Regions from separate parts of the Aliiroseovarius sp. xm-d-517 genome, predicted to be linked through region 2. Evidence: riboswitches for the same ligand, from Rfam matches in the RefSeq annotation. Region 2 holds a riboswitch; each other region holds the start of a gene.

Region 1 (3,339 bases), on a different contig from region 2:
CGTGTTCATGTCGGTCTTCAACTGCCATGTGAACCGGATGCCGGTGGGCGGCAAGATCATCAAGATCGCCTATCGCCCGGGCAAGTTCTTCAACGCCTCGCTCGATAAGGCCAGCAAGGATAATGAGCGCAACAGCCTGCGGATAGAAATGCCGGACGGGCGCGACATTGCCGTGGTGCAGATCGCGGGTCTCGTGGCGCGCCGCATTGTCTGTTTCACCGGCGAGGGGCAGCGTCTGGGGCTTGGGGAGCGGTTCGGCCTGATCCGCTTTGGCTCTCGTCTGGATGTCTATCTGCCGGAAGGGGTCGAGCCGATGGTGCGTCTGGGCCAGACCATGATCGCGGGTGAAACGCTGATTGCAGAGCTGACCGACGCGTCGGACGCAGGCGGCAGCCCCGATGCTTGATGACCCCCAAAAGGCGCCCCGCAAGGTTGCCCTGATCCAATTGGTGCCGAATGTGATGACCGTGGCGGCGGTCTGTGCGGGGATGACCGCGATCCGGTTTGCCATTCAGGGCCATGTCAGCTGGGCGGTTGGGTTTATCTTGCTGGCGGCAGTGCTGGATGGTCTGGACGGCCGGATGGCGCGGCTGGTCAATGGGCAGTCCGAAATGGGGGCCGAGCTGGACAGCCTGGCCGATTTCCTGAATTTCGGCGTGGCGCCTGCATTCATTCTTTATTTCTGGGGGCTACAGGATCTGCGTTCGCTGGGATGGCTGGCGGCGCTGACCTTTGCGATCTGCTGCCTGATCCGTCTGGCGCGGTTCAATGTGGGCAACAAATCCGAACAGGGCGGCAGCTCGGCGCATTTCGTGGGGGTGCCCGCGCCTGCGGGTGCGCTTCTGGCCTTGGTGCCGATCTATCTGGACCGGGTGTTTGTGCAGTCGGGCCCTCTGCCGGATGGGATCACGGTGCTGTACCTGATGCTGGTGGCGTTCCTGCTGATCAGCCGCATTCCGACCCCGTCGTTCAAAACCACGCGGGTACATCGGGAGCATGTGAAATACGTGCTGGTCGCTGTGGGCGTGTTCGGGGCGGCCTTTGTAACCTATATCTGGTTGACGCTCCTGCTGTGCAGTGTGGCCTATCTGGTTCTGGTGGCCCTCGGGGCGCTGCGGATGCTGCGCCACTGACAATCGCCGTGTCCAGAGGCTGTGTCCTGAGCCAGATGATTCGCCGCGGATCTGCGCTGTTGCCTTTGGGGTCGCTTTTCTTCACCTTCCGAATTCGTTTGAATTCAGCGGCTTGCGTAAATGCGCGACCGACTGTCGCCGGATTGCGACCTGTGGAAAGCGGCGCTGCGCCTTGACATCCGGGGCCTTGATCTGACATTCAGACCCTGTGATCGGTTCCGCGCGAGCAGAGGCTCCGCGGTAGCAATAGGGAATACGGTGAGGTGTAGCCAACAGGCGCCAATTCCGTGACTGCCCCCGCAACTGTGAGCGGTGAGCGACGCTGAACATGCCACTGGGAAGCCGCCGAAAGGCGCCTCGGGAAGGCCAGCCAAGCTTTGACCCGCGAGTCAGGAGACCTGCCGGACACTGGGCCAGGGAGACCTTGCCCATTTCCAACCGGACGCCGGGGTGAGCGTCTGGCCCGGCGGTCCCAGAATGAAAACCGGACCCACCGTGCCAACTCCCCGTTGTTCATTCCTGCTTGCAGGGCGCGCGAAAGACGTGTCCGCACTGTCGAATGAGGACGATATGAAAACGACCTTTCTGGCCAAAGCACTGGCCATTTCCCTTCCCGCATTGCTGCCGGTCACGGCCTTTGCGCATTTCCAGCTGAACTATACCAAGGATGCGTTGATCGAACGTCCGGGGGACGTGCCGATGGGGCTGATCTTCTGGCACCCGATGGAGAACGGGCACGCCATGGATATGGGCCAGCCGCAGGAATTTTTCATGGTGCATAATGGCGAAAAGACCGACCTGATGGATCGTCTGGAGCCTGCGACCTTCAAAGGGGCCTCGAACGAGGCCGCCGCCTACCGGGCCAGCGTGCCGGTCAAACGCTCGGGCGATTACGTGGTGGTGACGGTGCCCGCCCCCTATTATGAGCAAAGCGAAGACATCTATATCCAGCAGATCGCCAAGGTTGTTCTGAACCGCAACACGCTGCCCACCGACTGGGATCAGCCGGTGGGTCTGCCGACCGAGATCCTGCCGCTCAACAAGCCGTATAACGTGATCACCGGCTCGACCTTCTCGGGGCAGGTCCTGTCCGAAGGGAAGCCCGTTGCCGGCGCCGAGATCGAAATCGAATATATGGCGGCCGAACCGGATCTGGAGCGGTTCGCGACCTCCGGCAGCACCGTTCAGCCAATGGCCGGAGGGTCCATCGTTGCGCTGACCGATGCCAATGGCGTCTTTACCTTCGGCATTCCGAAAGCTGGCTATTGGGGGTTTGCGGCCCTTGGAACCGGGCCCGAGACGGAACATGAAGGCAAGGAGCTGAGCCAGGATGCCGTGTTGTGGATCCGGGCGGAGGATCTGAAATGACACGCGCACTCCGCAGTCAAAAAGGGGAGGGGGCAGGATGCATATCGTAGATGGCGCCCTGTCCAACCCGGTGGTGATTGGCGGGGCGGTCCTGGCCATTGGCGGGCTTGCCATGGGCCTGAAGGATCTCACCCTTGAACGTATCCCCGCGGCGGGTGTGTTATCGGCGAGCTTCTTTGTGGCCTCGCTGATCCATGTGCCGATCGGGCCCAGTTCGGTCCATTTGATCCTGAACGGGCTGGCCGGGCTTGTGCTGGGCTGGGCCGCCTTTCCGGCCCTGTTTGTCGGGCTGTTGCTGCAGGCGGTGTTCTTTGGGTTTGGCGGTCTGACCGTACTGGGGGTGAATGCGGTGAATATCGCGCTGCCTGCGGTGCTGGTCGGGCTGGCGTTTCGGCCGCTTGTGGCGCGGGGCTCGCCGCGTCAGGGCGCGATCTGGGGCGGCATCGGCGGGGGCATGGCCATTGCGGCCACCACCATCGCCGTGGCGATTTCCCTCGCGCTGACCGGGGATGAATTCCTGCCCGCCGCAAAGCTGGTGTTTTTTGCCCATATCCCGGTGATGGTGATCGAGGCGCTGTTGTCCGGGGCCGCCATTTTCCTGGCCCGCCGTGTCAAACCTGAACTGTTCATGGATGTGAAAGGAGGGCTGACATGATCCACATGATCCACATGATCCGGGCCTTCTTTCTGACCGCGCTTCTGGCGCTGCCGGTCCTGCCGGCTTATGCCCATAACGTGATTTCCGCCGTCTTTCCGTCAGGATCGAATATCGAGGGCGAGGTCGGGTTTTCCAACGGCGACATGGCCGCTGATCTGCTGATTGAGGTGTTTGACGAGG
Region 2 (3,339 bases):
GTTTTGGGGCAGTATCCTTGCAGGAAGCGGGTATGGCGTTGTTAAGCGCACCGCACATACCTGTCCTTCATGCCTATTGTGCGAAGGTTCTGAAAGAACCCAATTTAATGGATGCTGCATGTCTTACAAATGACAGCTTTTAATCACCCGCGTGTCCTGGCGCCCGTTTCCAGCGTTGATCGGCCTTCGTCGGCAATCAAGTTAGCGGGCACCAGTTCGGGCGTCGAATTGCCGAAGAGCTTTTTTTAGACCACGATTGGACATTCGGACTACAATAGACTGTTCAGTAACGTTTAATATCCGCGCCTGGGAGCGATCAATAAGTATGACGAAATGCCCGCGATCACCTCGATTGTGGACCACAATATTGTGCCCGTTATTCGAAGACACATTGTCAAGAAGAAGGTGGAGTGCAGTGACCTCTTGAGGAGAAAAGTCAGGTACCCTTTCGAGCAAAAGCGCTGCGATCACCCCCAGACGTTCATTATGTGCTTGGCGGCAGCTCTCTTCTATCGTTTCTTTCGTTTCTTTGCTCAACCCGTAGCCGGACTTAATCAATGCAATGAGCTGCTCCTCTGTCTCAATTGACCTATTCTTTATTTCCGGGGCGACGAGGAGCCGGTTGGCCACTTCCATTCCGTTTAGGATAGCTTCCTTCCCCTGCTCTGTTCGCACCGCAATTCCCCAGATCACGGTCTGTAGGCCGAGAATACTTGCGAAATGGCCCGGCCGCACACCAATGAGTTGCTGTCCCGTCATGGACAGTATGGCGTGGGCAAAACCCGCCAGTTGAGTGTTCTCGATCAGGGCCTGCAAGCGGAGTGCTTCACGATCTCGAACACGTTGACTGCGGACGCTATCTGGTTTCAGGAATTGTTCCAACTTTGCAGTGTACACCGCATCCGGCACCACCCGCACACGAGGCAGAAGCCATGCGTTGATCATTGAGTGATAGTTAGCATGCGCTGCGAAAAACCGAGCATCAAGTGCGTCCAACGCAGACTTTTCCATCTCTGGCGCTTTAACCAGCGCGGCAAGACATTCGGCCAACTCCGTCAAGCCTGCACTCTTCAACCCGTTCTGCGCATGAGCCAGCGTCATCGGGTCCATCTTGGAGTTGTGCCGGAACTGAGAATGACCTCCATTGCATACTTGAGAGTAATAGTAGTCGGCATTGTAAACCTGCGGAGCTTCCTTTGCGATCTCATCTGCGGTGTAGGCACCTCGATTGCGGGCGGCGTTTACCCAGCTGACCACTGATCCAACGAGGGCATAGTCCTTTGCATCTTGGGCAACCACAGAGGCAGGAACAAAAATATCGTGTCTGCGGTGGAAGAATTTAGAAAAATAGCGAAACATCTGATTGCTATCCTAAATGAAGTGATGAATTAGAAAATTAAGATGAAATGCTAACGTGCAAGACGTGTTGATGGTAGAAATAAACTGACGCTGCCGCGAAGAAATCGGGGATATTTGGGAACCAATACCCCCTTTGGCATAACACACGCCCGCAATGCGTATTTGATCTGAGGCATGAAGTGGCGCCAAAAGACGCCACTTCAACAGTTTGCGTGCATTCCGGGCAAAGCCAGAGCGTCAGGTTTCTGGTGAGGCGTCACAGGTGGCCTGTGCGAAATCCCCTGAATACCCGCCGTCTTCAAGCCTGTGCTGGGTCTGCCTGATCTGCTCCAGAAGCGCGACCGCGTCGGGATCTTCCGACCCCTGCCCGAAACGCTCGAAATTCACCAGCTCCTCCAGCGGCAGACGCGGACGCCAGCCCGCGGATTGCAGCTCGGGCCGGTCAAAGAAATGTGACACATAGCCAAGGCACAGATAGGCCACGGGGACCACGCGGTCGGGAATATTGAGCACCTCACGCAGGCGGGTGTGGTCCAGAATACTGACCCAGCCAAGCCCCAGCCCTTCGGCGCGCGCTGCCAGCCACAGGTTCTGCACCGCGCAGACGCTGCTATAGACATCCATAACCGGTTCATGGGTGCGCCCGATCACCACAGGCCCGGCGCGGTCCTTGTCGCAGGTGATGCAGATATTGACCGGGCTTTCCAGGATCCCTTCCAGTTTCAACCAGCGATAGGTGTCGCGGTTGGCGCCTTCGAACATCTCTGCCGCTTCCCCATGGGCGGTTTCGAACAAATCATGGACCTTGCGCTTGGTGTCGTCCTCACGGATCACGACAAAATTCCAAGGCTGCATGAACCCCACCGAAGGCGCGTAATGCGCGGCCATCAGCACGCGGGTCAGCACGTCATCCGGGATCGGATCGGGGCGGAACTGTCCGCGCACATCGCGCCGGGTAAAGATGGTCTTGTAAAGCGCCTCGCGCTCTGCCGTGTCAAAACAATTGTCAAAAGATGTTTGTGGGTTGGCCATATCCATATCATTCCCCTTGATGGATGCCCTTGCCCCGTTGTCCACACGGCGCAGTATGATTTTCAGGCCGGTCTTCTGACTCAGGTTCCTCCCGACCGCGTCCTTCCCAGAGCAAGCTCCAGTGGATCGTTGCGGCCAGTCCCCTTTACAGCGTTGGGCACGTGGCAGGGTTGCACTGCCTTCCCGATTCTCCGCTTCAGTCGCCAACCCCTTGCGCGGTCGGCCGCATCAGCAGCACCTGAAAATGATGTGTGCCGGGGCCACCCCGGCGGGTCAGTTGTAGGAAGCCCGCGCTCCGCAGGCAATCCGTTTTTCGACCAGATGTGCCGCGAAAACGCCGTGGCGGCGGATCACTCCTCGACCAGACCACTGACATAAAGCGCAACCGCGTTGATCTCCAGCTCGGTCAGGTTCTTGGCCACCGAATGCATGATCGCGCTGTCATTTGTGCGCGAGCGATCCTCAAACGCCATCAGCTGTTCCACCACGTAATGGCGGTGCTGGCCGGCCAGCCGTGGCAGGGAGGCATCGCCTGCTGCAAATTCCCCGTGGCAATCGGCGCAGGGCGGGATTTTGGTATACTCATTGCCCTCGTGATAGATGTAATAGCCCACCGCCTCCAGCGCCTGTTTCGACGAGCGCACCCGGTGTTTGAGCGGCGGCTGCGCCGAGTAATATTGCGCCAGTGCCGTGATCTGCGCATCTGACAGGTTTTCGGCCATGCCGTTCATGATGTCGCTTTCCCGCGTGCCGTCGCGGAAATTGCGCAGCTGTTTCTCGATATAGTCGCGGTTCTGCGCGGCGAGGCGCGGATACATCCGGCTCGACGCCTCACCCTCTGCACCATGGCAATGCGAACAGACATCATTGCGCAGCTCGGTGATATCCGTGGTGTCCTCGGCCCAGAGTGGCGATGTGGCGAGCGTGAACGCGGTCAAGAGGAAAGGC
Region 3 (3,339 bases), 2.9 Mb from region 2:
ATGTGAGCTGGCGCGCCCATCCCGACTATCGTCACGAAGTCTGTTTCGACAACGCCACCCGCGCCAATCTCGGGGGGCTCACCCATGAAGAACGGGTGTTTCTCGGCCTGTCCCTGCTGCACCGCTATAAAAACAGCCGCCAGGGATCGCGATTTGAAAACCTGTTTGAAATACTCGGCGAAAAGGACCTGATCCGGGCCGAGGTTCTGGGCAAGGCCATGCGCTTTGGCGCCATGTTCGCGGTGGATGGGCCACAGGACAAGGCAGAGCTGAAATGGTATCCCAAGAAACGCGAGTTGCATTTGCACCTGGCCGCAGAGGCCCGTGATCTTTTCGGCGAGGTTGCCGAGAGCAGGTTTGACGCGCTCTGTGTGGCCCTTGACGCCACCTCAAACGTCAAAACTCTGCGCTGAGCCTTCACTTTTTCTTGCTGAAAATACCTCGGGGTGAGGCCGCCAGGCCGAGGGGCAGCGCCCCTGCCCCCGTTCTTGTCCCTGTTCATGCCCCTCCCCTCCTGCGCTTCTCGCTTGACACCGGCCCCGTCCTGCGTCACCCATTTCTCAGATGGTTCCCGGATCTTTCGACCAGAAAGCCCCGGATGAAAAGGGAATGTGGTGCGGTCGCAAATAGGCCAATTCCACAACTGCCCCCGCAACTGTAAGCGGCGAGCTGTTTTGAAAAACCACTGGGCACGCCCCGGGAAGGATCAGAACCGCCACGACCCGCAAGTCAGGAGACCTGCCATCTGATGAAACTCAACCCGGGCGGGGTGCCCCGGCAGGAGGATCGCAGGCGGCCAGAATGCCCCCTCTTCCCCCCGCCCCATCCCGCATCTTACGCGCGGAGGGCGTCATGTACCGGACACAGATGCAGACGGTGGGACAGACCACAACAACCACACCGACCCGGACGGGGCAGCAGCTTGTTCTCTGCACCCCCTGCCCCCATACCGGCCAGATTTGCACCGCAGGTCATGCCATGATGGTCCAGCTTCAACAGGCCATCACCGCCGCACGCGACAGTATCGAGGACGGGTTTGAAATCTCGGGCCATGCTGAAATGGGGGGCTGTGGCCGAACCTGCCTCGTGGCCTATCATGCCACCCGCAGCGAAACACATGTTTTCGGGGATGTGGAAGAAGGTGAGGACATCTCTGCCCTGCTCGAATACGCGCGCAACAATCACGAGGCATTGAACCGCGGCACGACACCGCTTTCCCCCAGCGGCCTGAAGCGCACCCCTGGTTGCGTCATGGCCATGCGCCGGGGGGCGGCCCTATCCTGACCGTCAGGCCAGGCCTTCGTGCGGGTCCTAAAGATCCGTTCCCCCGTCCGGCGCAGCAGCTTCGGGCGGGACAGGCGGCTGTGGCGATTTACGCCGCAAGATAATGTCACCATTGGGAAGCACTTCCGGCGGGTGATAGGCAGACAGATCCCCCATTTCCGCCATCAGATCCTGCCAGCCGTCCTGCAATTGCCTGGCCCAGTTTTCGGCCATGCCCTCGGCCAGCCCGTCACGCATCGGGGACATTTCCTGCGCCAGCCCGTCCAGCAGCATCTGCAAGCCGCGCGACATCATTTCCGCGCCGTCTTCCAGCTTTGGATCCCCCTCGGAGGACGACGGAGGAGACGGCTGGGGGGATTGGGGTTGGCCCGTTTCAGCCAGCCCCGGGGAGGACAAGGCAACAAGCCCTGCCAGCAAGGTGGGGTTCAGGATCTGTTTCATAGGGAAAATATGGGGCGCAGATATCGGTATTTCCAGTGCGCAAGCGTCAAAGATCAATATCCAGCGTGACCGGAAAGTGATCCGAGGCAGTCAACAGCGCCTCGCGCAGGGCCTCAGCCCGATAACAGAGCGGGTCGTCAAACGGGTGCCAGATGCGCCAGACCGGGTCAAACCCGCGCAGGTCCTCGGAAATCATGATATAGTCGAGAAGCGCCTGCAAATATCGTTTCTGGCTCGCAATATAAAACCGGGCAGAGCTGATGCGGGCTGCCGACGGGCGCGCCAAAAAGCGTGCGGCATGTGGGTCATACAGGCAGGGGCCATCGCCCTCGCCCATTACAATTTCCACCCCTGACCGGCCAAACAGCTTTTCATATTCATCAAGCCCCGGACCATCATTGAAATCCCCCAGCACAATCACCTGTTCCCCCGCTTCAAGAAGCTGGTCCACCCGTTGCCGGATCCAGATACATTGCGCCATCTGCTTGCGGCGGTTTTCAATGCTGATACGGATCGCCTCTTCCGCATTGCGGGCGCCATGCGGGGCTTTCGACTTCACATGCACCCCGATCAGGCGCAGTTTCTGCCCGTTTTTCCGCAGCGTCAGCGCCACTTCCAGCGGGGGTTTGGAAAACACAACCGGATCGGGATTGGCGTCCACATCCAGATCGAGATGAAAGGCACCGTCAAAGCGCGGCGCAAACTGGCCCTGTGCCGCCCCCCAAGGATCATGCGTTGCCTCAAACTGGTCCGGGTCATATAAGAGCGCGATTTCCTGCTGGGTGTCATTTGCAAATCCGATCAGGGCCTTACGTGCCCGCAAACCAAAAATCCGCGCAAAATTTTCCAGAGCTTTCACGGTCGAACGGCGGCGATTTTCATCTGGGGCTTCGACCACCATGATCAGGTCGGCCTCAAGCAATTTGAACACCACCCCGGCCGCTTTGAGCTGCGCCCGCCGTGTCACGCCCCTCCTTGTGGCCAGTTCCTCATCCGCAATCGGGCGCCCCGTATCATCAAACAGCGTGTTGAACCATTCGACATTATAGGTGGCGATACGCATGGGTCAGATGCCCCCCTGACGTGCATTGATCTCTTCCCAGGCGCGGTTCACAGCAATCAGCCGCTTTTCCGCCAGCTTGATCGCCTCTTCCGGCACCCCCCGCGCCACCATCACATCGGGATGGCTGTCACGCACGGCCTGACGCCAGACCTTGCGAATTTCACGGATCGGCATGTCCTTGGGCACCCCCAGCACCTGATAGGGGCACGCTTCGGCGTCCGGCACGAACCGCGCCCGCAACGCAAAGAACTTCTCTTCGGGGATGCCAAAAATGCGCGCCACATGAAGCAGGAATTCATTTTCGTTAGGGTGGTATTCCCCATCTGCCAGCGCAATGAAAAACAACCCTTCCATGAGGTCGAAAAGCGCCGGGTCGGCTGGTCCGAACATATCGGCAATCCGCTGGGCATAGAGGTCAAACCCGGCCACATCGGTGCGCGCGAGATTGAACACTCTGGCTGCCTGCTTTTCCTCTCCGCGCGGGATGGTAAACACTTCTCGAAAGGCGGACACCTCGTCTCGCGTCACCAACCCATCCGCCTTGGCCATCT

What was found. Region 2 has a riboswitch for cobalamin ahead of bluB (5,6-dimethylbenzimidazole synthase). Riboswitches for the same ligand answer to the same signal wherever they lie in the genome.
Region 1: another riboswitch for cobalamin. It lies ahead of XMD517_RS15460 (DUF4198 domain-containing protein); the one in region 2 lies ahead of bluB (5,6-dimethylbenzimidazole synthase).
Region 3: another riboswitch for cobalamin. It lies ahead of XMD517_RS00120 (DUF1636 family protein); the one in region 2 lies ahead of bluB (5,6-dimethylbenzimidazole synthase).

What each region holds. Positions count from the first base shown of each region.
Region 1 covers NZ_WBXT01000002.1:69,160-72,498, reverse strand. The annotation lists gene XMD517_RS15470 (phosphatidylserine decarboxylase) at 1-406, shown strand, start outside; gene pssA (CDP-diacylglycerol--serine O-phosphatidyltransferase) at 399-1,133, shown strand; cobalamin riboswitch at 1,330-1,554, shown strand; gene XMD517_RS15460 (DUF4198 domain-containing protein) at 1,704-2,501, shown strand; gene cbiM (cobalt transporter CbiM) at 2,539-3,156, shown strand; gene XMD517_RS15450 (cobalt ABC transporter permease) at 3,153-3,339, shown strand, end outside.
Region 2 covers NZ_WBXT01000001.1:2,923,409-2,926,747, forward strand. The annotation lists gene XMD517_RS13960 (DUF4375 domain-containing protein) at 202-1,359, opposite strand; gene bluB (5,6-dimethylbenzimidazole synthase) at 1,597-2,391, opposite strand; cobalamin riboswitch at 2,439-2,643, opposite strand; gene XMD517_RS13970 (cytochrome c) at 2,742-3,339, opposite strand, start outside.
Region 3 covers NZ_WBXT01000001.1:21,246-24,584, reverse strand. The annotation lists gene XMD517_RS00125 (Ppx/GppA family phosphatase) at 1-413, shown strand, start outside; cobalamin riboswitch at 549-761, shown strand; gene XMD517_RS00120 (DUF1636 family protein) at 853-1,284, shown strand; gene XMD517_RS00115 (hypothetical protein) at 1,312-1,725, opposite strand; gene XMD517_RS00110 (endonuclease/exonuclease/phosphatase family protein) at 1,772-2,788, opposite strand; gene XMD517_RS00105 (molecular chaperone DjiA) at 2,792-3,339, opposite strand, start outside.